Regions from separate parts of the Zhongshania aliphaticivorans genome, predicted to be linked through region 1. Evidence: predicted binding sites of a transcription regulator. Region 1 holds the regulator's gene; the other holds the start of a gene.
The links. Region 1 encodes FliA, which starts transcription of late flagellar genes. Its sites were predicted from a motif close to TAAAGTTATNNNNNNNNCGGCCGATANCC; they were not measured.
Positions count from the first base shown of each region.

Region 2: the regulator FliA is predicted to act here: its motif matches at 1,301-1,329, upstream of AZF00_RS11625 (flagellin N-terminal helical domain-containing protein).

Region 1 is NZ_CP014544.1:1,350,124-1,362,009, forward strand. It holds gene flhF (flagellar biosynthesis GTPase FlhF) at 1-1,335, shown strand, start outside; gene AZF00_RS05945 (MinD/ParA family protein) at 1,454-2,293, shown strand; gene AZF00_RS05950 (RNA polymerase sigma factor FliA) at 2,290-3,021, shown strand; gene AZF00_RS05955 (DUF2802 domain-containing protein) at 3,040-3,480, shown strand; gene leuA (2-isopropylmalate synthase) at 3,598-5,274, opposite strand; gene AZF00_RS05965 (Lrp/AsnC family transcriptional regulator) at 5,592-6,056, shown strand; gene AZF00_RS05970 (Rieske (2Fe-2S) protein) at 6,162-6,527, shown strand; gene AZF00_RS05975 (DUF2721 domain-containing protein) at 6,558-6,995, shown strand; gene AZF00_RS05980 (glutathione S-transferase family protein) at 7,035-7,745, shown strand; gene AZF00_RS05985 (DJ-1/PfpI family protein) at 7,807-8,388, shown strand; gene AZF00_RS05990 (NAD(P)/FAD-dependent oxidoreductase) at 8,439-9,719, shown strand; gene AZF00_RS05995 (NADH:flavin oxidoreductase/NADH oxidase family protein) at 9,788-11,059, opposite strand; gene AZF00_RS06000 (acetyl-CoA hydrolase/transferase C-terminal domain-containing protein) at 11,334-11,886, shown strand, end outside.
Region 2 is NZ_CP014544.1:2,609,958-2,621,843, reverse strand. It holds gene flhB (flagellar biosynthesis protein FlhB) at 1-923, shown strand, start outside; gene AZF00_RS11625 (flagellin N-terminal helical domain-containing protein) at 1,416-2,882, shown strand; gene AZF00_RS11620 (flagellar protein FlaG) at 3,025-3,534, shown strand; gene fliD (flagellar filament capping protein FliD) at 3,686-5,074, shown strand; gene fliS (flagellar export chaperone FliS) at 5,199-5,633, shown strand; gene AZF00_RS11605 (flagellar protein FliT) at 5,747-6,097, shown strand; gene AZF00_RS11600 (sigma-54 interaction domain-containing protein) at 6,495-7,514, shown strand; gene AZF00_RS11595 (hypothetical protein) at 8,203-8,385, shown strand; partial or broken gene AZF00_RS11590 (sigma-54 interaction domain-containing protein) at 8,405-9,367, shown strand; gene fliE (flagellar hook-basal body complex protein FliE) at 9,379-9,720, shown strand; gene fliF (flagellar basal-body MS-ring/collar protein FliF) at 9,775-11,421, shown strand; gene fliG (flagellar motor switch protein FliG) at 11,423-11,886, shown strand, end outside.

The sequences.
Region 1 (11,886 bases):
CACGGCCCAGATGCGGTTATTCTGGATTTTCATACTATAGATGGCGGGGTCGAGGTGGTTGTAAGCCTTGATGACAGCAGCGATTCTATGATGGCGCCGTCGCAAAATATGCCGACTGAAACTGCCGCGCAGCAGATGGCCAGACAAATTACCCAACAGTTTGCACCGGCGCAGGCCCCAGCGCCACGCCGAGAGCGCACGGCGCTCGATGCCTTATTTGATCGCCAAAAGAAGGCGACAGCATCGGCCGAGCTGCCGATGGCTGAACGCCAAAATCTTGGCGTGAGTGCACCCCAGCATCACCAAAGTGAGACCACTGCGCCGCAAGCGAGTCAGAGTCCCCAGCTGGCGTGGTCGCAAAAAGATGAATTACTTACCCTTAAACAAGAATTGTCGTCGATGAAATCCATGCTGATGGATCAGCTCAAGGGTCACAATTGGCAGCAAGCCAGTTATAAGGCGCCAGAGCAGCGTGAGTTGAACACTTATTTGGCCAGTTTGGATTTAGACCCCAGCTTAGGGCGTCGCTTATGCGCAGAGATACCGGGGGACGAGAGCGATGCGCTACAGCGTGAAATTCTCAAAATGCTGCTAATCAAACAGCTGCCAACCATGACGCCAGCCAGCGCCGGTGCAGTGTGCCTGGTAGGCCCCCAAGGCGCAGGTAAAACCACAACCATCGCTAAAATAGCCGCCCAGCACGTCTTAACTCATGGTCGCGACGGCATTGCGATATTGACGACGGATGTCGCTAGAGTGGGCGCCCAGGAGCAGCTTCGAGCCTATGGTCGTATTTTGCAAATTCCAGTGCATACGGCAGTCGACCTCGAAGAGGCGGTTAAAACCTATCGCATTTTGCGCAAGAAAAAATTGGTTTTGATCGATACCGCCGGCATGTCCTTTCGCGACAGCCGAGGTATAAATGAATTGCAGCAATTGACTGGGGCTATGCAAGATGTGCAAGTGTTTGTCACCGTGCCAGCCGACGCAGAGGCCTATGTGCAAAGCGAGATAATTGATGCCTATGCGCCACTGGCACCACTGGGCGCAATTGTGACGCGCATCGATGAGGCTATGCGCTTGGGGGGGGTGATTTCAAACTTGATTCAACATCGCCTGCCGGTGGCGTGGTGTGCCAATGGCCCCAAAGTTCCACAAAATCTGTCTGCGGCGGATGGTGCTAAACTTGTGAACATGGCGGTGCGCATGGCGCGGGCCTTTGAGCTAAAGCGCGGGCCAGAAATTGAGCATCAACCTGCGCTCGCTGAGGCTGCTCAGCAAAACGCAAATATTGCGCCAATGGCTGTGCGGGGTGGTTTGAGTTTACGGGTGTAACGGCGCCCGACAGATGTGCTTGGAAATTCAGGTTTAGTGCGGGCTTATGCGTAGAGTATTTTTGCCGGTACGGGCCTAAAATAAGCTGCGATGTTGTTTACGGGAGAATGATAATTAGATGAGCGCAGTAAAAGTAATAGCGGTAAGCAGTGGTAAGGGTGGGGTGGGTAAAACCAATGTTTCGGTTAATCTAGCCTGTCAATTAGCGCGTCGTGGCCGCCGTGTACTGTTGATGGACGCAGACCTAGGTTTGGCAAACGTCGATATCATGCTGGGTTTGCGTCCGAAATGGAATTTGTCTCATGTGTTGGATGGCCAATGTGCAATTCAAGATATTCTCGTTCCAGGACCAGTGGGTATTACGATTATTCCGGCTGCGTCGGGAGTCAAGAAAATGGCAGATTTGGGTACCGACCAACACGCCGCCATTGTTCGTTCGCTCAGTGAATTAAAGGACGATTACGACGTATTAATCGTCGATACTGCCGCTGGTATTTCCGATAGCGTAGTGACTTTTTGTCGCGCCAGCCAATATGTCATGGTGGTTGTTACTGATGAGCTAACGTCCATGGCCGACGCCTACGCGCTGATTAAAGTTATGAATCGTGACGCGGGTATTCGGCGGTTTAAAGTATTGCGCAATATGGTGGACAGTCATGATCAAGCCCGCGATGGCTTTGAGCGACTTAACGAAGTGGCACGGCGTTTTTTAGACGTTAGTCTAGAGTTTGCCGGGTTTATTCCTCGCGACCCCTATTTAATAAAGGCCGACTCACGGCAACAGGCCGTGAGTGACTTGTATCCTGGTGCTGAATCTTCACTCGCCTTTCGCAAGTTGGCGGAGACCGTCGATAAGTGGGAGGGGCCCGCCGGACCGAGTGGCAATATTGAATTTTTTGTTGACCGAATGTTTGGTAATGCAAGTACTGCAGAGTCTACGGCGGGAGTGCCAATGTGAACGGTCACGCCGCTTACCTCGATGTTCAAAACGGCAGTCGCGAAGACCTCGTTAGCCGACATGCGCCTTTGGTAAAGCGGATTGCCTATCATTTGGTTAGCCGTCTGCCCGCCAGTGTTGAGGTAGACGATTTGATTCAGGCCGGGATGATCGGTTTACTCGAGGCGGGTAGCCACTATCAGGCCGATAAAGGCGCGAGTTTCGAAACCTACGCCAGTATTCGTATTCGCGGTGCCATGATTGACCAAATGCGCCAGAGCGGCTGGGCGCCGCGCTCAGTAACTCGCCAGTTGCGCGAAATGACCGAGGCGGTGCGCCGCACCGAGGCTCGTCTAGGGCGCGAAGCGGGAAGCGCAGATATTGCTGCAGAAATGGGGGTTTCCCTCAATGAATACCATGAACTGTTACGCGATACCAGCTCAGTACGCTTATTTAGTTTGGAGCAAGTTGGCGAAGGCGAGCAGGAACCCGCTGACATCGGCGGCGGTGACGATCGCTACGCCCCACTAGAAAATGTATTAGAAGATGATTTTCAGAAGGCCCTCGCGACCCATATTAATAGCCTGCCCGAGCGCGAAAAGCTGGTCATGGCGCTGTATTACGACAGTGGTTTAAACCTCAAAGAAGTCGGTGAGGTTATGGACGTTAGCGAGTCACGGGTATGTCAGATTCATAGCCAAGCGATAGTGCGCTTAAAAAGTCGACTTACCGACTGGACGGCAAGCTAGCCTTGCGGAGTGAATATTATGGATACGAATCATCAGTTTTCCGCTTTAATTGGTAATTGGTTTGGTAGCTTGGGCGAGGCGTCGCTGCTCGGCTTGCTGCTGAGTGTCGTCGGTGTGGGTTTATTATTATTTGCACTGAAATCTCGGCGAACCAGCACCGAAGACGGCCCGCAAGCGCCGACGGCGGATGATAAAATTGCCCAGCTTGAGAAAAAAATTGAGTTTCAAAACTCTGCGATGAGCCTATTGGGTGAGCGCGTTACCGCGCTAGAGGAATACCTGGAAATGATCGGCTCTCGTCAACAGCGTCAAGATGCTGACAAAAAAGATGTACGCTTTTACCAGCAGGCCATTGGCCTTGCGGATACAGGCCTTAGCGCCCAAGAACTTGCTCAGCGCTGCGGTATTTCTGCGTCAGAAGCGGATTTGATTACGATGCTGTATCAGAAGGCGCATTGAGTTTGTGAGTCGGACGTCTGGCGTCGGAAGTCTGACGCTAAAAAGGCAATTCACTTCCATCATACTTCAATTTTTTGACTTTCGTCCGACGTCAGACGCCGGACATCCGACCCGCTTTTAAGCGGCTTTTGCTTGCTCCACTGCCTGACTCGCTGCACTTAGCACTGCCTGCAATGACGCGGTAACCACATCGCGGTGCATGGCGACGCCAATGTAGCGCTGATTATTGATCGACAGATGTACATAGGCTACAGCCTGAGAGGCGGTGCCGGTGTCTAGTGCGTGTTCGCGGTAGTCGAGCACTTCTACTTTGTCGCCAAATTCCTGCTGCCAGGCGTTGACCAGCGCGCTGATCGCGCCATCGCCGTGGCCTTGTAATGCGATTTCTTTGCCTTGGTATTTAAAGCTCAGGCTCAATTGATCTTGGCCGTGGTTTTCGGCATTGTTTTGGCTAATGGCGAAATGACTTAATTCGGTGTCGCGCGCTGTTTGCAGATAGTGTTCGTCGAACAGTTCCCATATTTGCTTGGCGCTAACTTCACCGGCAATTTCCTCGGCCTTAGCCTGTACTGCCCGACTGGCGTCGATTTGCAGCCAGCGCGGTAGTTGCAGTCCATAGTCGTTTTCCAGTACCCAGCTCACGCCGCCTTTACCTGATTGACTGTTAATGCGAATCACGGCTTCGTAGCTGCGCCCAAGGTCAGCGGGGTCTATTGGTAAATACGCGACTTGCCAGGGTTCGTTTTCGCTCTGCTTGCCTAGGCACTTGCGAATGGCATCTTGATGGCTACCTGAAAACGCAGTAAATACCAGCTCACCGGCATAGGGGTGGCGAGGGTGCAGGGGTATCGTTGTACAGTGCTCAACAACGGCAATGATCTCGTCCATGTCGGCTAAGTTCAGTTTTGGGTCTACGCCTTGGCTGTAAAGGTTCATGGCCATGGTGACAATATCCATATTGCCGGTGCGCTCGCCATTACCCAGTAGGGTGCCTTCAACTCGGTCGGCACCGGCCATGACCGCAAGCTCGCCGGCAGCAACGCCACAGCCGCGATCATTGTGGGTGTGAACCGACACGGTAATGTCTTTGCGATACTGCGTGTGGCGGCAAAACCATTCCACTTGGTCGGCAAATACGTTGGGGCTGGCGCACTCGACGGTGGCGGGCAGATTAATAATGATTGGCGCGCCGGTGTCACGCCACTCGGCGATAACCGCGTCACTGATTTCAACCGCAAAATCGACTTCGGTGCTGCTGAAGCTTTCTGGCGAGTATTGAAACGACCACTTTGTTTCGGGATTGCGCGCTGCATATTCTTTTACCCAGCGCGCGCCTTGTACGGCAATCGCCGTTATCCCGTCGCGTTCCAAGCCAAATACCCGCTCGCGCTGCACCGGGCTGGTGGAATTGTAAACGTGAATAATGGCTTGCTTTGCGCCTTTAAGAGCCTCGTAGCTGCGGGCGATTAATTCTTCCCTTGCCTGGGTTAAGACTTGAACCGTGACATTATCCGGAATGCGATCACCGTCAATTAGGGCGCGAACAAAGTCAAAATCGGGCTGAGAGGCGGCGGGAAAACCCACTTCAATTTGGGTGAAGCCGAGTTTGACCAGCAAATCCCACATCCGCAATTTTTGCTGTACCGTCATGGGTTCAACCAAGGCCTGGTTACCGTCACGAAGGTCCACAGAGCACCACTGGGGCGCTTGGCTGATGGTGTTGTTGGGCCACTGGCGGTCAGTCATGACAATTGCCGGTGTCGCGCGGTATTTGCGGTGGTTAAAGTCGGCCATGATGGATCTCTATTCCTTTAAGTAAGCGCGTGCGAAGATTTGGCTGCGAATGTTTTGGTATTGAAGCCCGGCGAGGCCGGGCGTTTTCATTCACTCTTGTGGTGTAAGAGCTTGGTCGCGTGTTCAGTTTGCGGGGTGTTGCAAGCTGGCTGGCGATAACTGTGAAGGGGTAACTTCACGGTTCCCAGTATAGAGATAGCGGCGCAGCAGGTGATTGCGAACTTAGTGTTAAAAAGACGTTTAATGTGCTAATAATTGCTGAGTTTTAATTTTTATTGGCATATTATGCTCATAAATACGGATGTGGTGATTTTATTGTGAAGTTAGACGCCTATGATAAGCGGATTTTAGAAGCCCTACAGGCCGATGGCCGACTCAGCAACCAAGAGCTAGCAGATCGCATTGGTTTGTCGCCGTCACCCTGTTTGCGACGGGTGCGTAGGCTAGAGGAGAGCGGGGTGCTGGCCGGTTATCGGGCCCTGCTCAATGCGCGAGCGCTCGGTCTGAATCTCATGGCGTTTATTCATATCAGTATGGACAGGCACACCCCTGAACGGTTTGAAAATTTTGAGCGCCATGTGGCCGCGTGTGCCGAGGTTTTAGAGTGCCATTTAATCACTGGCCAGGCGGCCGATTACCTGCTCAAAGTCATTGTGGCGGATATGGATGGCTTTCAGGCCTTGCTATTAAATAAGATTACTCGAATTGATGGTGTCACCGGCGTACACTCCAGTTTTGTTATGAAGTCGCCAGTGAGTAAGACTGCCTTACCCTTGCTGTAATGACGATTAACTCCGCCTGGGGCCTGTTTGCTGGCTATATAAGATAAGGCTGAAGGCGGCGCTGGGGTTGAACATACTGTTTGATTAATTCTAAGGAGCACAGAAATGGAACGAATTTTTGCAGCAAATCTTGATGAGATCGAAGAGGGCGCCTTCTTAAACAAAACCTTGGGCGGCGCCAAAGTATTGTTAACCAAAGTGAATGGCCAGATCTGCGCGGTAGAAAACCGCTGTCCACACCTTGGCTTGCCCTTGGGCAAAGGTAAAATTTGCGATGGCGCGGTGACCTGTCCGTTTCATGGTTCTAGCTTTAATTTACTAACAGGCGAAAATATCGACTGGACAAATGCCTTCATCGGCATGCCCATGCCGGGCTGGACGCATAAGTTAATCGCCCTTGGTAAAGCCCCAAAAGCCCTCAATACCTTTAAAGTAGAGTGCGAAGGCGAACAAGTTTTTGTGAATGTGTGAATTTCTTTAAGCGTGTAATTAAGGTCCTTCATGGCAGTAGAAATTGAAGTAGTCACCATCGCCCATGCGATTCAACAATCGGTTGCCCCGGTTTTTTTACTCGCGGGTATCGGCGGTATTCTCAATGTACTCACTAATCGTTTAGCGCGAATTATTGATCGCAGCCGTTCTTTGCATCATCGCCTGGAGTCACTTAGCGTTGAGCGCGGTGTGGCGGTGAACGAAGAATTAGCCATGCTAACGCGGCGCGCTCGCGTGGTACATCGCTCTATTGGCTTTAGTACCACCAGTGCTTTGTTGGTTTGTGTGGTCATTGCCATGTTGTTTATTAGCGCGGTAATGGAGTGGAATAGCAGCTTGGTGGTTGCGGCGCTATTCGTGTTTGCCATGGTATTTTTGATATTTGCGTTAACGGGATTTTTGCGCGAAATTCAGTTGGCAACACGGATTATGCTTAACGGGCCGTAAAGGGTAATACACCATGGTGTTTTAGGGAGGATAATCGCGGTGATTACATTATATGGATTTAAGCAAGCATTTGGCCTAGTCGATGCGAGCCCTTTTGTACTTAAGGTAGACGCCTTTTTAAGAATGGCGCAATTGCCCTATAAGCTGACATCATCAGTGGCTTATCTGCGCAAATCGCCCAAGGGCAAGTTGCCGTTTATTGAAGACGGCAATGCAAAAATTGGAGATTCGAGTTTTATCTTCGAGTACTTAAATCAAAAGCCTGAAGTGACCCTGAATGACTGGCTTAGCGCCGAGCAGCGCGCACAAGCCTACCTTATTGGCAAGTCGCTAGACGAAAACTTCTATTGGTGCTTGCTGTATTCCCGCTGGATATGTGACGACAATTGGCCGAAAACACGGCAAGTATTTTTTGGCCATTTGCCCTTTCCATTCAGCTCGATTGTACCGTTTGCGGTGCGCCGGGCAACGCGTTCAGCGCTTTATAAACAGGGTATGGGTAGGCACAGCGCCGCAGAAATTGAACATATTTTTAATCGTTCACTTGCAAGCTTATCGACCCTCTTAGGCGATAAGCGTTATATAATGGGCGAGCGGGTCTGCGAGCTCGATGCCACGGTATTTGGGATGCTAGCGCAGTTTATCTTGGCTGATGTTGATAGCCGCTTTAATACCATTGCACGTGGTTACCCTAATTTGCAGCGCTACTGCGACAACTTTGCCCAGCGCTATTATGGCGCTGCGGCGTAATCGCTTTTGTAAGCTCGGTTTTAAAGCCCCATCTTTGATCTAAATGTGTGCGAGCAATCTCATGAATATCGGTATCTATGTATACCCGAATGCCGAAGTATTGGATTTTGCCGGTCCCTTTGAAGTGTTTTCAACGGCCAATCGACTGGCTGAACGCAAAGACGCGATTAATGTCTTTTTAGTGAGTGAAAAGCCGGGCCTATTACTTGCAAGAGGTGGCTTGCAGATTACTCCCCATTACAGTTTTGCCGATCATCCCGATATCGATGTTTTGCTTGTTGTGGGTGGTGTTCACGACGAGGAGATGAGCAAGGCGCCGGTGTTGGCGTGGATTGCCGCCCAGTCGGCGAGTAGCAAAATTACTGCCTCGGTGTGCACCGGGGTATTTTTATTGGCGGGTGCGGGGGTGGTCACCGACCAACGAGTGACCACCCACTGGCAAGATATTGCCGATTTAAAAATGCAGTTTCCCGCCCTGCAGGTATGTGAGGGTGTGCGCTGGGTAGACTGTGGCGCGGTGGTAAGTTCGGCGGGTATTTCTGCGGGAATCGACATGAGCTTACACCTAGTGGCGCGATTGCGCAGCCTCGACCTAGCGCGGCAAACCGCAAAGCAGATGGAATTTGATTGGTCCGCAACCTAGCTAAATGACGGCCAGTCGACAAGGTTTTAAAATATCTTTTGGAGGTAAGCGTGGTAGCAAAAATAGTGGTTGTTGGCGGTGGTGCAGGTGGCTTGCCGCTGGTCACAAAATTAGGCCGCAGCTTGGGTAAACCCGGCAAAGCTGAAATTACCCTGGTCGACTGCGGCGCGAGTCATATCTGGAAGCCGCGTTTTCATGAGGTTGCCACCGGTGCAATAGACTCTGATCTCGATGCGGTGGATTATCGTGCCCACGCCTATCAAAACCATTATCACTTCGCGATGGGGCGGGTTATTGGTCTTGACCGGGAGCACAAAGAACTGATTTTAGATGAAATAGTCGGGCCGAGTGGTCGTGAGGTGCTGCCTGAACGGCGCATAAGCTACGATTATTTGGTGATCGCGGTTGGCAGTCTAGGCAATGACTTTAATACCCTTGGAGTGCGGGAACATTGTTTGTTCTTAGATACTCGCGTTCAGGCCGATCGTTTTCACGAGCGGTTTTTAAACCATTGCATGACCGCCAATTTTAATAATAGTGCTTTGTCTATCGCCATTGTCGGGGGCGGGGCGACTGGCGTTGAACTGGCCGCAGAAATTCACCATGCGGTGGCGCTGCTAAAGCTTTATGGTCATGAACAATTGGATCGCAGTCGCTTACAGGTACATGTTATTGAAGCAGGGCCGCGCATACTGCCCGCGCTCAAAGAAGAGATTGCCACCGCCGCGCAAACTGAGCTGGAAAAAATGGGGGTGAAAGTTCATACCAATACCAAGGTGAAAGCAGCGGATGCCAGCGGATTTGTTACCAGCGATGACAGCCGTATTGATGCCGATATTTTGGTGTGGGCTGCGGGTATTAAAGCGCCGGATATCCTCAGCACTTTAGAACTTGACGCTAATCGCATAAATCAATTGGTGGTAAATGAGCAGTTGCAAACTGCCGATCCGGCTGTTTTTGCGATAGGCGATTGCTGCGCCTGCGAACTCAGCCCAGGTAAAAATATTCCACCTAGAGCCCAGTCTGCTCAGCAGATGGCAATGCACATGGCCGCGAATCTAAAACGCACATTGGCCGGCCAGCCCTTGCAGGCATTTAAGTATCGCGATCACGGTTCGCTGGTGTCGCTGTCGAAGTATTCTGCGCTGGGAAATTTAATGGGGGGCGTGCGCGGCGGCAACTTCTTTATTGAGGGTTGGTTGGCGCGGATGATGTATATCAGTTTGTATCGTCTGCACCAAGCGGCCATATACGGTTGGGCGCGCACCTTAATGTTATTGTTGGCCGGTCGATTTAATCGCTTATTGCGGCCTCGGCTGAAACTGCATTGAGCAAAACCTAAGCTCAGACACGGCTGCAACTTTTCAGTATAGATTTGAAGAGTCGCAGCCGTTTTATATTATTCTCGCAGCAGTTTTGCCCGTCTTTTTGCCATTCTTCTTTCTGAATACATGTGTTTCATCATGACTCGCAGCAAACCTTTGTGGGTTGTGGGCTCGCGACCCTCCGCTAAATCGATAATTTGACGGTAGTACCATTGGGTGGCGGCGCCAAAGTTGAGCGTGCGAATTTTCTGGTTGCTACTTTTAGGGCCAAGCCAACCGGCGCCAAGCTGCAGTACAGCCTCCCAGTTTGGTAGACTGCTTTGTTCGCCCGCCAGCAGTGGCCTGATGTCTGCTTGGGAACACAGTGGCCGACCTACGCCGATAACATCGAGCGCGCCGCTGTCCAGCGATTGTTGCATGGCATCTCTACTACGAAAACCACCGGTAATGGCGAGGGGGATTTGGGTAACATTGCGAATTCCCTGAGCATATTTTAAAAAGTAGGCTTCGCGATGGCGGCTGGTGTCTGGCGCGTCTTCATCGCCTTGGTCTCCCATTAGCGCTAGCTTCTCGTAAGTCCCACCGGATACTTCTAATAAATCAATGCGCGCCTCCGAAAGCCATTGGGCGACGCGTAGGCTGTCTTCGTGGCTAAATCCGCCCTTGGAAAAATCGGCGGAGTTAAGTTTAACGGAAATGGCAAAGCGCGGACCAACTGCCGCGCGCACCGCAGCAACGGTCTCAAGAAGAAAGCGAGCGCGGTTTTCAAGTGAACCACCCCACTGGTCGTCTCGGGTATTGGCGATAGGCGATAGAAACTGGCTGATGAGGTAGCCGTGCGCTGCGTGTATTTGGACCCCGGTGAAGCCAGCGGCTTTTGCGCTAGCGGCAACATTCGCGTAGCGCTGAATGGTGTCGCGAATATCGGCCTCGGTCATGGGTTTGGGTCGGCCAAACATGCCAATCAGATCAATGCCAACGTCAGACGGCGCCAGCGGCTGGGCGGATACTTGGCGTTGGCACTGGCGACCGGGATGATTGATTTGCATCCACAGCTGATTGTTTGCCGAGGTACCGGCTGCCGCCCAATCCTGCAGGGCTGCTTCGCCGCCGTTGCCGTCGATAACCACATTGCCAGGGCGCTCAAGAAAGCGACGGTCGACCATGACATTGCCGGTGACGAGTGTGCCGGTACCGCCTTCAGCCCACCGCTTGTACAAGGCTGCGAGCCTTGGTGTAGATTGATCTTTACTATTCGCCAGGCCCTCGGTCATGGCCGATTTTAATAAGCGATTTGGGAGTATCACTCCACAGGGTAGTTCGAGCGGGTCGTTGAGTGCCGGCATAGTTTGGGTTGATCCTAATGTCGTTTTCGGTTCAATTTCGCGCGACGGAGGCGCTATTCATTGTCGTATTATCGCGATACCCTACATAGGCTCTGGCCACTATTATTGACTTACTGCGCCATTCTTTACTCATGGCGCCGCTATTTTTATATTTGAGCCAAGTGGCATTGAATTAGGGTATTTGATTTTCGCTGTTCGGTGGTCCTGACCAGCGCTTGGGCAGCTAAATTAGGTTTTGCTAAAGTGAAATAAAACAGTTTTGACGTGGAGAAGTATGCAAAGACCTGAAGGCAGCGATGTCGAATTACTTCAAGCGCGCTACGCTGCGTGCATAGACGCCATTATTGCGCGCGTAGGAAAGAACCTTGTGCTCGCTTTGCCACTGGGCTTGGGTAAACCCATCGAGCTGGTTAACGCCATTTATGCGCGTGCCTGCCAAGACACGAGTATTACGTTAACAATTTTAACGGCGCTCACCTTGGAGCGGCCCCGCGAGACGCACCCCATTAGAGGGCGATTATTAAATCCGGTATTTGATCGTCTCTACGCCAATTATACCGAACCGAGTTATGCACAAGCGGTTCGAGAAAATGCCCTGCCAGCCAATATTGCAGTTCGCGAATTTTATTTTAAACCGGGCAGTCGCCTGGGCAATGCCAGTGCCCAGCAAAATTATATTAGCTCTAATTACACCCATGCTGCGCGAGATGTGGCGGCCCAGGGTTGCAATGTGGTGATGCAGTTGGTGGCACAAGATCCACAAGACGCTCAGCGTTTGAGTATGAGCTGTAACCCAGATACCTCTGCCGACGTTGTACAGCGACTTG
Region 2 (11,886 bases), 1.3 Mb from region 1:
CGAGCTTTCTCATTGCTGATGAGCGAGAATTAGCGAGTCGACTCTACCAAACCTTGGTTCGCGGCTTACTGACAATTTGGCCGTTAATGCTCGTCGCCATTATTGCTGTGGTGTTTTCTTCAACCATTTTGGGCGGTTGGACATTTAATTTAAGTGTTAAGCCATCGCGCATGGATCCGATTAAGGGGGTCGCTAAATTATTTTCTCTGCGTAGCCTCGGTGAATTAGCCAAGGCGCTTATGAAAATGGTGTTTATTGGCGCGGCGGCGATATTTCTCCTCTCTGGGCTGGCTGGCGATATTCTCGGCCTGGGCTTGCAAGAGCCGAAAGAGGCAATTAAAAACAGCGCATCACTGCTGGTTTGGTTCTTTTTTATTGTGAGTCTGCCGCTACTCGCAATAGCGGCCATCGATGTGCCCTGGCAACTGTGGAATTACCACAAGGAATTGCGCATGACCCGCCAAGAAGTGCGGGATGAGCACAAGGAATCTGACGGCCGCCCGGAAGTAAAAGCCAAACTGCGGGAAATGCAACAAGCCGCTGCCAATAACCGGATGATGGAAAAAGTCCCCACCGCTGACGTAATCATCACCAACCCCACCCATTTTGCCGTGGCCCTGAAATACGATGAAGCCCGCATGGCGGCGCCGACTTTATTAGCAAAAGGTGCCGACAATATTGCCGCTAAGATCCGTGAATTGGCTATGGAACACGACGTTCCCATTGTTGAATCCCCCCGTTTAGCTCGTGCCGTATTTGCGAGTACTGACCTCGATGCCGAAATTCCCGGCGGCCTGTACTTGGCCGTGGCCCAAATCCTAACCTATGTGTATCAGCTGCGCAGCTGGGAGACTTTGGGTGGCGAATACCCCGAGCCGCCGGAGCCAGAGGTGGACGACGCCTACTTGAAAGACTTGCTTTAGGTCTGAGGTCAGACATTGGTCGTGGGGGAGTAAGTGCCAGCCGGTTGTGCCGTTGCAGAGATGGACTCCTGCCTGCGCAGGAGTGACGATGGCTTTGCGCTGTGCGGTATCCGCGTCATAACAGGGACTTAAGTCTAATGTCAGGCGCAAGTATTGGGAAAGGGCCAGCCGGTTGTGGAGATGGGCCCCCGCCTTCGCAGCAATGACGTTTTTGATCTTGTGGTCATACCAGCGCAGGCGGGTATCCCAGTGAGCGCAGCGAATAAAAGCGTCGCCCACCTCCCGTCAAGCTTTAAGCGAGCACTTGGTAGCTAGTGCCTGACACTCGACTTCCAACCTGCATTTCTAGGTATTTACCACCAATAGTAAAAAAAACTTAAAGTTCTCCCAAATGCGGCCGTTAATTGGATTGAAAGCAAACTACAGTCACTTTGACTGGTGCTTAATCAAAGACTTACGTCTTTACCGCATAGAGTGGAAAGGAGATTTACCATGGCACTTAGCATCAACACCAACGTTGCCTCTTTGAATGCCCAGCGCAATCTGCAAAAGTCGCAAGAAACATTGAACACCTCGCTGCAGCGCCTTTCTACTGGTCTGCGTATTAATAGCGCTAAAGACGATGCTGCCGGCCTGGCCATCTCTACTCGCTTTACCACCCAAATCAATGGTTTGAACCAAGCGGTTCGTAATGCCAACGACGGTATTTCACTGGCGCAAACTGGTGAAGCGGCGCTGGACGAAATTACCAACAACTTACAGCGTATTCGCGAGTTGTCAGTACAGTCTGCTAACGCGACTAACTCTAACTCTGACCGTGGTGCACTAGACGCGGAAGTACAGCAGCGTCTGGCTGAAATCGACCGGATCTCCTCACAGACCTCGTTCAACGGCCGCAAGATTCTGGATGGCTCGTTTGGTAATGCGGTGTTCCAGGTTGGCTCTAACGTTGGTGAGACTATTAGTCTTGATCTTACCGCCAGCACTCGTTTGAACTCGCTGGGTTCAACGGCCAGTGAGGTTTCTGATGACTTAAGTGTTGTGATGGCTGGAGTTACTGGCGATGCGGGTACAGCAACTGTAGCCACATTTAGCTCTGCTAATATAGAAGGTGATTATAGCGGCGGCGCTGGAAGTTTAGCCTTCGATTTTGCTGGGGCAAGTTACTCAATCGCTCTTACCACTGCGACTGAGGATGCCGCTAGTATTGAGACCAAGTTAAATGCTGCACTGTCTGGCTTTGCGACCGCTACGAGATCTGGGTCAGACTTCACTATTACTAGTGATGCGCCAGGCGCTCTTGCTGGGATGGAAAATGTAGTCTACACAGCCGGTGCATCAGGTGGTTCGGCCCCGGCGGCACCAAATAATACCGTGGGTAATCCAGTTGTTACTGCTGTAGCTCCCGGCCTAGTAGTATCTGGTGATTTCAGTATTGCAATAGGCGACGCTGACGCGGTTGCGGTTGCCGATGGCACCTACACGTCTACTGAAGACTTGGTGGCAGCGATCAACACTGCACTGGGTAGCAATGGTCTTGCTGAAGATAATGGCGATGGCACTGTCTCCATCTATGCCTCTGAAGCAATTACCTTTACTGGTGCTGCGGCGACAAGTGCAGGTCTGACTGACGCAGCTGTGTCCGGTAACTTGTCGTCTGCCGGTGTCACGACGGTAGCCGCTTCAAATGACATGATCCGCCGTGTTGACTCAGCTCTAACCGCAATTAGCGACCGTCGCAGCGACTTTGGTGCGATCCAAAACCGCTTCGAGTCTACCATCACTAACCTGCAGACCATCTCTGAAAACTTGGCGGCATCACGTGGTCGGATTTTGGACGCTGACTTTGCGGCTGAAACTGCCAACTTGACTAAGGCGCAGATTCTGCAGCAGGCAGGCACCGCGATCTTAGCCCAGGCCAATGCATTACCACAGGCCGCTCTGAGTCTGCTGCAGTAAGTCGCAGCCCGCTAGGACCCGCCATCCATTGGATGGCGGGAATTAACGGCCCAGACAGGGAGTTAACGGGAAAGACGACGGGGCCTAAAGGCTCTGTTCGTGTTTCTGGTATAACTGTTTGATAGGGTGAGTAGGTTACATTATGGATACGAGCTTATCATTACAAGCGCTAGCGCCTAGCTACGCTAAACCAGCGTCACCGAGTGCGACGGCGGCAAATACTAACGCGGGCGCGGCAACGCAAGCTGGCGGCCGGTTTGTGCCGGTGCCGGGCGGTAAATCTTTGCCGTCTACCTCGAATTCCTCGCAAGCAGCGCCCAGTCGTACTGCCCAAGATGCCGCAAAAGCACGGGGTGAAGAGACCAAGCCGAGCAATGAGTTAAGCCGTTTGGCCATGGCTTTGGTGGCAGAATTTGACTCAACAAATAGTATAGAGAAAACGTCTCAAGCGGTTGCCAAGCTTAATGAAATCCTCAAGGACCGCGAGCGCGACCTCGAATTTTCGGTAGACGACACTACTGGTAGAACAATTTTAAAAGTCATTCACGCCGAGTCGGGTGAAGTTATACGGCAGATACCGCCAGAAGAATTATTGAATATTGCCCGCACCTTTATTGAAGGCACCGGCAGTTTAATTGAAGACCAGGCTTAATTGGCGCATAACGTGCATTGTCTGTGTTTGAATGGCTAAATCGTTCACGCTTTTGCGTGGCAAAGTAACAGCAGGCCATGGGTTTTGTAGGAGGTTAATGGCAGCCTTCGCAAATAATTCAGGCTAAGGCACCTCAGGTGCAGGAGACATTATGGCGTCGGTAACAGCATCGGGTGTTGGATCAGGGCTGGATATCAATAGTATTGTCTCGCAATTGGTTCAGGCAGAACGCGCCCCTCAAGAAACCCGTCTCGCCTCCAAAGAAGCGCTTATTCAGGCGCGCTTATCTGCGTTCGGCTCGCTCAAATCATCATTGGCGACCTTTCAAAACAGCCTCAGCGCCTTAAAAAATGTCGACACCTTTACCAAGCGTTCGGCCTCCTCCTCAGATAATGCTGTTTTTACGGCAACCACAACAGCAGCGGCTGCCGCGGGTACGTATTCGGTAAAAGTAGAGCAATTGGCGGCTAAACACACCATTGCGTCTAAGGCCTATACCGACAGCGCTACGGTGGTCGGCAGTGGGGTGCTGAGCTTTAGCCAGAACGGCGAAACGTTTTCGGTGACGATTGCCGACGGTGTAGACTCTCTAGCGGCAATCCGCGACGCGGTGAATGGCGCTAGCGACAATACCGGCGTCGCGGCGAGTATTGTCACCGATCAAGACGGCGCGCACTTGGTGTTTTCGTCCAGCAAGACAGGGCTGGCCAATGCGATAACAGTAGATGTTAGTCCTAGTGATACAGATACCGGTAATTTGAACGATTTGGCCTATATTTCGGGCAACTTCGCCCTGACCGAGAAGGCCGAGGCCAAAGACTCTATTGTGGTGGTAGATGGTTTTACCCTGAGCAGTGCCAGCCTTAAATTTGAGGGCATGATTGAAGGGATCACGATTGACATTAAAGCCGCCAAACCCGGAGAAAACCTCAGTTTAACGGTGAAGCACGATACCGCCGCCGTAAAGAAAAGCATTGAAGGTTTTGTCACTGGCTACAATACCTTAATGACCACACTGAATGATTTAACCGCCTATAATCCCGACGCGAATACCGCTGGCTTATTACAGGGGGATTCCGCAACCCGCAGCGTGGCGAATAGAATACGTCAGGAAATGGGCACCCTTGTTAGCGGTTTAGACGTGGACTTAGATTCCCTGGCAGAACTAGGGATAACCACGATAGAAAAGGGCAAGCTAAAGCTGGATGCTACTAAGCTGACGTCGGTGCTTGACACTGATTTTGCCAATGTGGCGGGCGTTTTTGCGGGTGAAAATGGCTACGCCACCCGTTTAGATACATTGATAGGCAATATTACTGCTGGCGGCGGAATTTTAGACAACCGCACCGCAGGTTTAAAACAGCAGGTGGAACGCATTGCCGATCAGCGTGAAATCTTAACTCGGCGGGTGGCATCAATTGAGGCGCGTTATTTGGCGCAGTTTTCAGCCTTAGATACCTTGCTGGGCCAATTGAACGCAACGGGGACCTTTTTAACTCAGCAGTTAGATAATTTACCGGGCTCAGTGTTTAAGAAGTAAACGCATTTTTATTGCGTCGCAAGTAAGTATTTTCCACCGTAAATGACTGTAAATAATACTAAAGAAAACCAGTGAAGAGCCGTCAATTAAGGTAGGCATACAGAGCTTACCAAGAGGAAGAAAAATGAGCTATTCAGCAGGTAGAGCGACCCAGGCATACGCATCCGTTGGCGCCCAATCTTCAGTGGCGGCGGCCAGCCCGCACCGCTTAATACAATTGTTAATGGACGGTGCCTTAGATCGTTTGGCCGTGGCTAAGGGGCATATGCAGCGCAAAGATGTACAACGTAAAATTGTTACCATAGACCGTATTATGTCAATTGTTGATGGCTTGCGGATGAGTCTCGATCACAGCGTAAACACCGAGATGAGCGAGAATTTAGAAAATCTTTATGATTATATGAATCGTCGCTTACTGCTTGCCAATATCAACAATGATGAAGGGGCTCTCGACGAAGTTGCGTCGCTGTTGAAAGAGTTGAAAGAAGCTTGGGATGCTATTCCGAGTGAGGTGAGTGGTACGGAGTCGAATGCAAGTTACCAGGCTGAGCTGGTATAGCATTTACGTTACATAATTTATGTTCCGTGCTGTAGCGGTTGGCCGAATAGCTTTCTTTGCTTTTGATCAATGTTGCTCGGATTGTGTTAGCCGAGCTATTTAACAGGTGATAAATGAGTATTGAAATACTGCGAAATGCCGAGGTGCTAGGTGCGCGTGAGCGTGAACTTCGCGACATTTTGCTGATGAGTGAAAATATTCAGCATCTCGCCGAGAATAACGACTGGGCCGAAGCGGTTGCTGAGCAGTATCGCCGCCGCGCCCTAATGGATACGTTTTTTGCTAAGGACTGCGCCCCTTCAGAAAGCCAGCAAGTGGCTGAGGTCATCGAAGCAGTTCTAAACATTGATCAACAGGTGACGAATGTTCTGTATCAGCAGCGCAGCAGCATGTTGACTGATGCCAATCAGTCTCGGCAAAATGTACGTAACGTTGATGCTTATTTGAGTCATAGTGTTTCGTAAGTAGCGCGTATGGTCATCGTGTTGTCTTAGACTTGCTTTCGCAAATTTCGCGTTTTTTCCCCAATGCCATAATAAAATTCTTGCACTATCAATATCTTGGAAATAGTATTCTGACTATATAGGTTAGTTGTGTGGACGTGCTCTGATATAGCTAAGTTAGTTTTTAGCACCTAGGGCTTTCCCCTATACCCAAGCGTGAGCTGAATTCGGCATCATAGCGACTAATTAATTTGATGATTTTGGTCGCCGGCTTTGTGTTTGCAATCTTGTACTGCTATATACAATCCGAGCTCGTGAAAAGGTTCTCGACTTAATGACCGCTTCCGTTCAGATAAATAATAATGTGATTTCAAGTGGGTGTGATATCGCTGTTCCTCAATCCATGGAGTCGGATGCTATGCAAGCACTTAATGCGCTTATTAGTCAGGTGGCGGGCTTCGATACATTGGTGCTTATTCGCGGTGAGTCCGGTAGTGGCAAAGAAGTTGTGGCCCGTCGGATCCATACTGCGTCATCCCGTGAAGCCAAACCTTTTGTGCCGGTGAATTGCGGCGCGATACCCGCCGATTTATTAGAAAGTGAACTATTTGGTCATGAGAAGGGCGCCTTTACCGGTGCGGTAGCTACTCGCAAAGGCCGTTTTGAAATGGCCGAAGGCGGGACCTTATTCCTGGACGAGATCGGCGATATGAGTTTGCCGATGCAGGTCAAGTTATTAAGAGTTTTACAAGAGCGCAGTTTTGAGCGTGTGGGCAGTAATCAAACTCAGCATTGTAATGTACGAATTTTGGCCGCAACCCATCGCGATTTAGAGGCGATGGTTCGCGAGGGTAGTTTTCGCGAAGATCTATTTTATCGTTTAGATGTGTTCCCTATTGAAGTGCCAGCGCTCCGTGAACACGCCCAAGACGTCTCGGCCTTAATGGCCTTGTTCATGAAAAAGCTAGAAGCCAAAGGCATGAAACCGCCAAAGTTCGCCAGCAGTGCAATGCGGGCATTACAGCAGTACGCTTGGCCCGGCAACGTACGTGAGCTAGAGAATTTAATGGAGCGCTTGGCTATTACGCATGGGGCTAAGCTACTCCGGTCTCAGGATCTCCCTAAGAAATACCAGATGCTCGGTCTTGTCGATAATGACGATGATACGAGTCGCGATGATCAAGATGCCTTGCTGTCGTCACTGGTCGCTTATCACGCTGATGACGATGAAGTTGTTCTTGATGTTACATCGAATCCAGGTCGTCCGCCCTTGCCAGATGGTGGTATTGACTTGAAAGGCTATCTGCTTGAAATTGAACAGTGGTTTATCAGTGAAGCGCTGCGCAAGGAAGAAGGCGTCATTACTCGGGCTGCTCAATTGCTGGGCTTACAGCGCACGACGCTTGCCGAGAAGATGAAAAAACTTGGCGTGTCTTAGCTAAACTTTTTTGTTGGTTCAGCGCTATATCAACTGCATTCGCTATCGCTCACTTGGATCCCTGCCTGCGCAGGGATGACGCAGCCACGTAGTTTCCTTACGACTATTTCAAGGCTTTCGCCTGTGTGCAAACCTACCACGCAGCAATGACGCTGTAGCGGGCTAAATATCGCAAACTCAGCGACAGAATTCATACCAGTGAATGTATTGCGTATAGACTGCGCCGCCTCTGCGAAACACCCATACTATTGCATCTGAGTCCGGTGTCACCCCGACGAAATATCCTTACAACGTCATCCCTGTGAAGGCTGGGGGTATGCCCATCGCGAAGTGCAGCTTCGTTACGATGACTTCAGGGTATTTGTATTACAACGTCACCCCTGCGAAGGCAGGGGTCTATCCTCGCCACGAAGTGCAGCTTAAGCACCACTACTGAAGCACATTTCTTGCGTTAGAATACTTGTTTTCGTAGCGCTGAATTACAGAGACTGTCGTGATTGCGACGATTTGGCTTTGATTTAGCTTCGCTCCTTTACCGTCAAGCTTTCAGCAATGCAGTCGGATGGCGTCGCCAAAAAAATGGCGAATTTGCCTGGTTGCCATTTAACTTGTTGTATTTGTGGTATTTTTTGTGATGGCATATTGCTTGCTTTGTCTAGCCTAAAGCGATTAATAGAGAGTTCGGGGCATGATTAAAATTATCGATACCGGCCGCAATGGTGAAAGCAATAAATCTCTAACATCTGAATACTATCGCGAACTTTGCCATAGAGAATTGTTAAGTAGTGGGCAGCAGCTGCGTGCGGTGTTGGCCACGCTTCATAAGAATAAGCTTGCAGGTTTTGCCGAAGGAGGCGCGCGTCATGTCTGAGTTAATTGTTGCTGATATTGCCTCGCAATCCCTTAAAGCAATGGCGGCGAGAGTGGCGATGACTGATGCAACGGTGTTGATCAGCGGCCAGAGTGGCGCGGGCAAAGAGGTGTATGCCCGCTACATTCACAATAACTCACGTCGCAGCAGCGGCCCTTTTGTGGCGTTGAATTGCGCGGCGATTCCAGAAAATATGCTCGAAGCCATGCTGTTTGGTTATGAGAAGGGCGCGTTTACCGGGGCGATTAATAGTCATGCGGGTAAATTTGAGCAGGCTCAGGGCGGCACATTGCTGCTGGATGAGATTTCGGAGATGGAGCTTGGCCTACAGGCTAAGTTGCTACGTGTTCTGCAAGAGCGTGAACTGGAGCGTTTGGGCAGCCGCAAAACCCTTAATCTGGATGTACGGGTGATTGCCACCAGCAACCGAGATTTGCGGGAAGTCGTCAGAGCAGGGATGTTCCGGGAGGATTTGTTTTACCGGCTGAATGTATTTCCTTTGTATATTCCCGAGTTAGCCGCGCGACGCGGTGACATATTACCTTTGGCGCAGAGCTTTCTGGCGCGCGATTGCAGTATTCAAAGTGTTGACGGCGTATTAACGGAAGATGCCATTGAAAAGCTAATGCACTACCGCTGGCCGGGGAATGTTCGCGAGCTTGATAATGTTATTCAGCGGGCGTTGATTCTGCGGCAGGGCAATGAAATTACCGATCAAGATATTCAGTTTGAGTCTGGCATGAGCTTTATCAATGATCAAACCTACAGTGCCGACACGCCGATGCGTCGCGCAGATGACGGCGACGTGGGCAGTAATCGAGTTTTGGATGGGTTTATGCGCGACCAGGAGCGCCGGCTTATTAGTGACGCCTTGCGTTTGGGCCGATCTAAAAAGGAAGCTGCAGAAATACTGGGTATTAGCCCCCGCACATTGCGCTATAAATTGGCGCGTTTGCGTGAACAAAGTTACCTGATGGGTTAAGGAGATAGGCCATGTCAGATATGAAGGTTGATCAAATACTCACTCAGATTCGTGCCTTGCGTGAACAGACCGGCGTTGCGAAGTCGGGCATGGTGGAGGCAGACAGTTTCGCAGTTAATGCGCCGTCTAACGTCAATTTTGGGGCGATGCTTAAAGAGTCTATTAACGCGGTTAACAGTACTCAAAAAGCCTCTGGCGCGCTGGCTGCGGCGTTTGAGGCCGGTGCTAAGGATGTTAGCTTGACCGAAGTAATGGTAAATATGCAAAAGTCGGAAGTGGCTTTTAAGGCCGTCGTTGAAGTTCGTAATAAGTTTGTTGATGCTTACCAAGAAGTCATGCGGATGTCGATGTAATGCCTTTGCTGGTGGGAATGGTAATGAGAAATATACTGACGGTGGGCTACCAACATGGCTGAAGCTAAAAGCAATCCGCTGACGGGTTTACTCGCTGATTTGGCGAAAAATGATGTAATGCGTCAGCTGTTGATATTGGTGGGCATTGCCGCCAGCGTGGCTATTGGCGTGGCTGCCGTAATGTGGTCCCAAGGTACGGATTACCGAACTTTATATGCGAATGTTGCCCCGGAGCGGGCAGCGGGCGTAATTGATGCACTCAATGCTGCGGGTATTCCTTATAAAATTCAGGAGCCAACTGGCTCTATTATGGTTCCCTCTGAAAAAATTCATGACGCGCGAATTAAATTGGCAGGCCAAGGCGTTATGCGTGATGGCACCGGAATGGCAATTCTGGAGCAAGAGCAAGGTTTTGGTGTTAGTGAGTTTATGCAGTCTAAGAAGTATCACTACGCGCTAGAACAGGAATTGGCGAGCACAATTGAGAGTATGCATCAGGTGCGCAAGGCGCGGGTGCATTTGGCTATTCCGAAACAATCGGTGTTTGTGCGTGATCGCAAACCGGCCAGCGCCTCAATTATGTTGGATATTTATCCCGGTAGTAGTATTGATAAGCAGAACGTCAATGCCATCATGAGCTTGGTGGCTTCAAGTATTACCGGTTTGGCGCCCGAGCAGGTAACGGTGGTTGACCAGCAAGGCAATCAATTGTCTGAGCAGGGCGATAAAGATGATTTGGGTTTAAGTTCTCGTCAGTTTAGTTACCGCCAGCGTATTGAAAGCGCTTACGAAGACAGTATTGAAGACTTGCTCAGACCACTCGCCGACGCTGGCCAAGTAAGAGTGAAGGTGTCTGCCGATGTGGATTTTTCCACTGGCGAGGAAAGCCGCGAAAGCTGGAACCCTGATCGTCAAGTTGTGCGCAGTGAACAGATTAATGAGCAGGGACGCAGTGCTGCGGGTAACGCTGGCGCTACAGGTATTCCGGGGGCACTGACTAATGAGCCGCCAAGTATTGGTGGCCAGACGACAGGCGAGGGTGATGGCATTGGGGCTGGCAGTCGCTCAATAGTGCGCAATTACGAAATTGAGCGGGTACTAAACCATACAACCACGCCAACAGGTTTGATTAAAAAGCTCTCGGTAGCCGTTGTGGTAGCGAATCGCGCGGGCCCTAGCGAAGGCGGACAAGCGACCTCGGTTGAAATTAGTGCAGCTGAGCTAGAAAAGTTAAATCTGCTGGTGAGGGATGCGATTGGCTTTGACCTTGAACGGGGCGACCGGGTGACGGTGGTGTCGGCAGATTTTCAAACGCCGGTGGGCTTTGGTGACGAAATGAGTGCCCCCGGATTTTGGGAACAGCCCTGGTTTGCCAATTTAATTCGCCAAACCTTTGCAGGGCTGGCGGTATTGCTCATTGTATTTGCCGTGCTGCGGCCTGGCATGCGAACCCTGATGCAAGGGGGCGGTGCTGCACGGGGGACGCTGCCGCCTGGTAGCGCGGTCGACGGTGTTACCGGTGAAGTCTTGCACCCGGCCGTGGCGGCACTGGGTGGCCCGCAAATGACGCCTGCCCAGTTGGGTGGAAAAATGGGTTTTGAAGAAAAAATGACCGAAGTGCGCTCGGTGGTGAATGAAAGCCCGGAACGCGTGGCGCAAGTAATGAAAAAATGGGTGTCGGAAGAAAATGGTAAATCCTAATATGGCAGCAGGTGCGGGTGGTAAGGGCAGTGAAAAAGCGGCCTTGTTTCTATTGATGCTGGGTGAAGAACAGGCATCTAAGGTGCTGCAATTTGTTGACCCCCATGAAGTAGAGCTCATTGGCACCGCGATGGCTGCTATTCGCAGTGTGGACAATCAGCGCGCCGAGGCGGTGGTCGACGATTTTAGAATGTCGATGCAGTCGGAGACGTCGCTTGGGGTCGGTGTGCACGGCTATGTGCGCAAATTATTTACCTCGACGCTCGGTGAGCAAAAAGGCGCGACCTTGGCTGATCGGGTATTGGGTGACGAAGAATCACAGGAGATGAATTCCCTGCGCTGGTTGGAACCCGACGCCCTGCTACATATGTTGAAAGATGAACATCCACAGTTGATCGCCATTACCATGGCGCATATGGACCAAGAGCAGGCTGGCGCGTTGTTGAAGCAAATGGCGCCGGATTT